DNA from 2 places in the Massilia violaceinigra genome. Region 2 is predicted to be linked to the other one. Evidence: riboswitches for the same ligand, from Rfam matches in the RefSeq annotation. Region 2 holds a riboswitch; the other holds the start of a gene.

Region 1 (3,406 bases), 3.5 Mb from region 2:
TCTCCTCACATAGATTGATACAAGAACCCCGCCTGTCCAAACGGGGTGAGTGCTGCAACAACAAGGGCATTCACGCATGCCGGACACCAGTGTCAACGCACGTCGTCAGTGCGTTGGAAAATCGAGGGAACGGTGCATCAGGTCGCCGATCATGTCGGCGGTGACGGCCGACAGGGTCCAGCCCAGATGCCCGTGCCCAGTGTTGTAGAAGACGCAGGGCGATTTGCCGCGGCCGACGCGCGGCAGCATGGTCGGCATCATTGGCCGCAAGCCGGCCCACGGAATCACGCTGCGCGTGTTCACGCCCGGGAAGCATTCGTGCACCCAGTCGATCAGAGGGCGAATCCGGTCGTCGCGGATGTCGCGGTTAAAGCCGTTGAATTCGGCCGTGCCGGCCACGCGGAAGCGATCCGTCCCCAGGCGGCTGGTCACCAGCTTGGTGGCGTCGTCGAGCAGGCTGACGGTGGGCGCCGCGGCCTGGCTGGCGGCATCGGGCAGGTTGACCGTGATCGAGTAGCCTTTCACCGGGTAGATGTTGACCCGGTCGCCCAGGCTCGCGGCCAGGGCGCGGCTGGCGGTGCCGGCGCAGATGACGACGCCGTCGTAGGTCTCGGTCTGGGTGCGCTCGCCGTCGCCCAGAGTGACGTGGGCGTGGCGGCCGTCGGTGCGCACGGCGCCGATCTGCATGCCATAGCGGCAGTCCACGCCGTTGCGGCGGGCGGCGGCGGCAAGACCGGTGGTGAATTTGTGGATGTCGCCGGTGGCGTCGCTGTCGGTGAAAAAGCCGCCGTAGTAGTCGCCCGCCAGGGTTGGTTCGATGCCGCGCATTTCGCTTGGGGTCACCGCGCGGCGCGCGAGGCCGCCGGCGGCCAGCATCTTGCTGACCGTGGCGGCGTGCTCGAAGCCGGCCTTGTCGCGGTAGATGTGCAGGATGCCTTCGCGCTTGACGTCGAAGTCGATGTTCTCCGCCTCGGCCCACGCAAACAGGTGCTCGCGCGCGGCAATCGCCAGGCGCGCCGTTTCGACCGTGTTGCGGCGGTAGTGGGGAATGGCGGCGGCAAATTCGGCGAACCACGACAGCTTGTGCCAGCTCGGTTTGGGGTTGACCAGCAGCGGCGCGTCGCGCCGGAACATCCACTTCAGGCCCTTGAGCATGGTGGAGCGGTGGTTCCACACTTCCGCGTTGGAGGCCGACAGCTGGCCGCCGTTGGCAAACGAGGTTTCCATCGCCGCGTAGCGATGTTTTTCCAGCAGCGTCGTGGCAAAGCCACGTTTCGCCAGGGCGTAAGCGGTCGTGACGCCGGTGATGCCGCCGCCAATTACTGCAATGGTTTTCATGTGTCGTCCGGGTTCCAGAAACGTCAGATAGGGAGTCCGCGCGCTGGTGCGCGTCGGTTACCCCCTCTGTGCTGGACCTGAGAGATTCACCGGCAACGCGCGATGCGTGGCCGGTTTGCTCCTTCGGTGCACCGGATGACGACTTCCGGTGGCTCTTCAGAGTTCAAATGGGTTATCGGTCCTTTTGCCTGAGAGATTCCGGGGCGGTTGCTCCTTCGGCGCCGTCGGCATACAAGACCAGCTTGTAACCGACAGACTCTCCCGATAACGCCTTAGCATTGCGCTAAATATGCCATAAGCATATGTATGCAGAATACCGCAGAAAATGACGTCAATACAACCATTTTTAGTGATAGGTGTTGTTTCCTCGACAATACCGACAGAGCGCTCGCTTTACGATTTGCCGCAAACCTGGTCCCATTCGAGCGCAAAGCGCGCCAGGAATTTCTTCAGGCGGTCGGCATCGTTCGGTTTGCTTTTGGCGCTGCGCGAGACGGCAAACAGCTTGCGCCCCGCGTCCGACAAGGTGACCGAATGGCGGCATACCTTGACCACGGCGGCCAGTTGCATGGCGTCGAACAGGTCGAGGCCGGCGGCGGCCTCGTCACCCATCAGTTCTGCCAGGTTGACCTCGGCCGCGCTTGGGGCGCGCGTGTAGTGGTGCCACAGTTTTTGCAATCTGGCCACTTCGGCGCTGACGATGCTGTCCGAAATGCCGCCGGCTTCGGCCAGCGTGGCCATCCTTGTCACCGAGGCCGACAGGTCACGGAAGTTGCCGGCCCAGACCGCCTCGGGCGACATCGCGAAGCGCATGTAGCGCTCGCGCGCTTCCTTGTTGAAGCGCACCATCTGGCCGTACTCCTGGCTGAACTGGTTCAACTGGTAGACCAGGTTGGGTTCGATGTCTTCGGGCCGGTCGACCAGGCCGGGCAGGGCGTAAGTCCACAAATTGATGCGGGCGTACAAGTCTTCGCGGAAGCTCCCGGCCACCACTTCGCTGGCGAGATCGCGGTTGGTGCCGGCGATGAGCTGGAAGTCGCTTTGCACTTCGCTGTCGCTGCCGACCGGATGAAAGCGCTTTTCTTCGATGGCCTTGAGCAGCATTGCCTGTTCATCGGGCCCCAGTTCGCCGATTTCGTCGAGGAACAGCAAGCCCTTGTGCGCGCTGCGCAGCAAGCCCGGGCGGTCGGCGGCGGCGCCCGTGAAGGAACCTTTGACGTGGCCGAACAGGGTCGACGCGGCGCCGTCGCCGTGAAGGGTGGCGCAGTTGAGCTCGATGAATTTGCCGTCGAGCTGGTGCCGTGTTTTCTTCAGTTCGTACACGCGGCGCGCGAGGAACGATTTGCCTGCCCCGGTCGGGCCCATCAGCAGCATGGGTGCGCGCGACTTGATGGCGACGCGCTCGATCTCGTCGATCATGGTGTTGAAACGGGCGTTGCGGGTGGCGATGCCGGACTTGAGGAAAGCCACGCCTTCGGCTTGCTCGCGCGAAAAGCGCTGGGCGATCTGGTCGTAGCGCGACAGGTCGAGGTCGATCAGCGCGTAGCTGCCCGGCTCCTTGCTGGACTGGCGCCGCGGCGGCGAGCTTTGCAGCAGGCGGCCGGGGAAGAAGCGCGCTTCGGTCATCAGGAACATGCAGATCTGCACGACGTGGGTGCCGGTGGTGATGTGGACCCAGTAATCCTCGTTATCCGGATCGAAGGGGTAGGTCTTGGCGAAGTCGAACAGGGCGCCGTAGACCTCGCCGAAATCCCAGGCGTCGCTGATCGGAATGTGGTGCGGCACGACTGTGGTTTCGGGCGAGACGGCGGCGATGTCGGCCGTGACCGCGTCCACCAGCGGGCCGAATTTGCCGCTGAAGAGCATCTCGAAGCGGTCGACGATGTATTCCTCGTGCTGGGTGATGGCGATGCTGGGACGCCACTTTTCCCAGCGGGCCGGGCCTTGGCCGCTGTCGAGCTGGGTGCCGACGAAACCGATGACTACGATGCGTTTCTGTTTCATATTCGTATAAAGTTTTATCTGATCGGATAATTTATCACGGCGTTGCCTGCTTGTCCATTTCTTG
Region 2 (3,406 bases):
TGGGCTTTGCCGTCCTGGTCGGGCTGGGCGTCTGGCTGTCCATTGTACTGCTGAGTCAGCTTGAACAGATGAAAGCGGTAACGGCACCTGCGTTCCAAAGTTTAGGCGATCGTTTGGGTCCCTTGACCGGCATCATGGCCGACGACAGCGCCGCGCGCGCCGAGGCCGAGTACGCCGGGGCTCGCCTGTGGGTCTGGTTTTGCATAGGCGCCAACGCGGCCGGGGCCGTGCTGCTCGGGTTGTGGCTCAAGGCAGCGATGCTAGCGACTCCCGCGCCGGTGCGGCGCAAGCCTGGGGCGGCGGCGTCGACCGTGGCGGGCAACGGGCTGATCGTGCGTGCCATCGAGCGCAGCGCGCAGTCCGGCGCCGGGCTCGCCATGCACGGCGAGCGCAACGCGGCGCGCGCCTTGCCCGCGCCACGGACCGCAGGTGCGGGCGCGGGCGATGCGGCGGCACGGCTGGCCCGGCTGAGCCGGATTATCGACGCCGTGGCCTTCCAGACCACCATCCTCGCCGTCAACGCCGCGGTCGAGGCGGCACGCGCCGGACAGACGCCGCCGCGCCACTGAGCGCGCGCTAAGCGCGCGCCACGAAGCGATTTCTTCCGTGCATTAGTTGCAATCCTATAGGAACTACTCCTACACGAGTGCAAGGTGAATTCCGATACCTCTTCAACGGTGCGGCTCGCATGATGATGTTACCGGCAACGCTGAAGAGAGCGCCTCTTCAGCATCACCGGCGAGCACGACATTTTCAAACTTTCAAAAGGAATGAACATGAACTCGAATCAGAAAAGCGGTCAGGGCAACAAGCAAAGCGATAGTTCCAGCTCGAACAAGCAATCGGGCTCGCAAGGTTCCGGCAGCGGTTCGCGCTCCGGCGGCGGCACCCAGGGCGGAACCCATGAGCAGCACGTGGAAGCCGGCCGTCAAAGCCATAAGAATGACGACAAGGACAGCGGGTCGAAACAGTCCGGTTCGGGTTCGGGCAGCAAGCAGTCCGGATCGAATTCCGGCAGCAGCAGCGGCAGCAAAAGCGGCGGCGACAAACGCTGATCGCTAGCATGACGCAGGCGTCGCCGGGTTTCCGGGCGGCGCCATGCGCTATTTAAACAGGAAGCAATAGAAAGAGTCTGCACCGGCCCCGCCGTTGACAGGCTCTTTTTTTGACTGCGCGCCGCAACCAGCCATCGTGACCGGCACGAGCAGTCACGACGGCTGGTTCACTGGTTCAGATATTGCGAATATGAACACCCTTCGGCGGCGCAAAGTCGGCCACGTCATTGATCATGCGGGCGATCTTGGCATCGCGCGCGGTCAGGTGCAGGTCGGAATACTGGTGGATCGCCCACTGCTCCGGCAGCAGCTCGATGTGCTTGCGCAAAATCGATTCGGTGCGCGCATCGTCGGCCCGCAAGCCTTCGACGATGATATTGAGCGCATCCGGACGCGCGCCGGGCGATGCCGTCGCATGCGACTTGTGCACCATGAAGCGCGCCGTCTCGCTGGCGTAGCGCCGCGCGCCCGACAGAAACAGGATGACGGCGATCGACGCCACCGCCCCGGCGTTGTACATGACGAACTTGACAGGCGAGTTCGACAGGAAGTTGTACAGGCAAAGCCCGTCGCTGACGTAGCCGCCATTCGACTGGATCAGCACGTGCGCCGTTTCGACGCCGTTCTCGCTCATGCCGGACACCGCCTCGAACACGCGGTGCACCATATCGCTGTTCACATCGCCCGACAAGGTGAACCAGGCATCGGTCTGTTGGATCGTTTTTTCTTCGCTCATGGCTGTATGCTCGCAAAGTAGATGAATTATTTTAACAAATCGGGCGGACCATGGTTTTCCATGGGTAGCTCATTCGTGCGCCCCCTAAAGGACATCCCTGCAAGGTTGACAGTTGCGCCCTGCTGGCATATCCTCCACAGTCTTGATCGGGAGAGGGCAGCGCACGCTGCCGCCGAAGGGGCATCACCCAAAAACTCTCAGGCAAAAGGACCGGTCAGGGGTCGGCGGCGCACAGCGCCCCCGGCTGAACTCTGGAGAGCGGCCGCGGCACCATGCCGGCGGCCCACCGAAGGGGCAGGCGGAGCATCATCCGCTATCTCTCAGGTACCAAGGACAGAGGGGCGCGAAGCATTCAGGGACGGCAAGAGCCGCTCCACGTCTGCTCGTCGTACCCCCATTCACTCTGCCTTGAGGATTCCATGACGCTTAAAGCGACCCCGCTCAATTCCGCACACCGCGCCGCCGGCGCCAAGATGGTCGATTTCGGCGGCTGGGACATGCCCGTCAACTACGGCTCGCAAATCGAAGAACACCAGGCCGTGCGCGGCGACGTCGGCATGTTCGATGTGTCGCACATGTGCGTGGTCGATATCGAAGGCGAGAACGCCCGCCCTTTCCTGCGCTCCCTGCTGGCCAATAACGTCGACAAGCTGCAGGTGGCCGGCAAGGCCCTGTATTCGTGCATGCTCAATCCGCAAGGCTTCGTCATCGACGACCTGATCGTCTACTTCTTCAGCGAGACCTGGTTCCGCCTGGTCGTCAACGCCGGCACCGCCGAAAAAGACGTGGCCTGGATCGGCGCCCAGAACGACGCCACCAGGAGCGGCGTGACCATCACCCAGCGCCGCGACGGCATTGATCCGATGGCGCTGATCGCCGTCCAGGGCCCGAACGCGCGCGCCAGGGTGTGGCAGGTGCTGCCGGCCACCCAGGCCGCTTCCGAGCCCCTGAAACCGTTCAACGCCGTCATCGTCAAGGACACCGCCTTCGGCGAAGTGATGGTGGCGCGCACCGGCTACACCGGCGAAGACGGCTTCGAGCTGGCCTTCCCCGCTTCCCAGGCCGATGCGCTGTGGAACGCGCTGGTGGCCGCCGGCGTCAAGCCGGCCGGCCTGGGCGCGCGCGACACGCTGCGCCTGGAAGCGGGCATGAACCTGTACGGCCAGGACATGGACGACACGGTCAACCCGCTCGACGCCGGCCTGGCCTGGACCGTCGACCTGCTCGCCGAGCGCGACTTCATCGGCAAGACCGCGCTCAAAGCGATGGGCCAGAATTTTCAGTTCGTGGGCCTGATCCTGCGCGAAAAAGGCGGCATCCTGCGCGCGCACCAGAAAGTGGTGGCCGCTGACGGCAGCACCGGCGAAATCACCAGCGGTACCTTCAGCCCGACCATGCAGGAAGCGATCGCCCTGGCGCGCGTGCCGATGGGCGTGGCCGTGGGCGACACCGTGCACGTCGAAATCCGCGACAAAAAGCTGGCCGCCAGCGTCGTCAAGCTGCCGTTCGTGCGAAACGGTAAAATCCTCGCTGCCTGATCGGGGCAACACACACCAATTAGTAGTATTTACATCGACCGCGACCTCTTGGAGCAAACATTATGAACATCCCAGCC

The links. A riboswitch is a leader RNA that binds a small molecule or an ion and turns the genes downstream of it on or off. The one in region 2 is predicted to bind glycine.
Region 1: another riboswitch for glycine. It lies ahead of CR152_RS06120 (D-amino acid dehydrogenase); the one in region 2 lies ahead of gcvT (glycine cleavage system aminomethyltransferase GcvT).

Annotation. Positions count from the first base shown of each region.
Region 1 covers NZ_CP024608.1:1,342,839-1,346,244, forward strand. The annotation lists gene CR152_RS06120 (D-amino acid dehydrogenase) at 106-1,338, opposite strand; glycine riboswitch at 1,395-1,504, opposite strand; glycine riboswitch at 1,505-1,612, opposite strand; gene rtcR (RNA repair transcriptional activator RtcR) at 1,732-3,342, opposite strand.
Region 2 covers NZ_CP024608.1:4,824,472-4,827,877, reverse strand. The annotation lists gene CR152_RS21135 (methyl-accepting chemotaxis protein) at 1-569, shown strand, start outside; gene CR152_RS21130 (hypothetical protein) at 777-1,055, shown strand; gene CR152_RS21125 (ATP-dependent Clp protease proteolytic subunit) at 1,231-1,791, opposite strand; glycine riboswitch at 1,929-2,014, shown strand; glycine riboswitch at 2,033-2,138, shown strand; gene gcvT (glycine cleavage system aminomethyltransferase GcvT) at 2,211-3,329, shown strand; gene gcvH (glycine cleavage system protein GcvH) at 3,392-3,406, shown strand, end outside.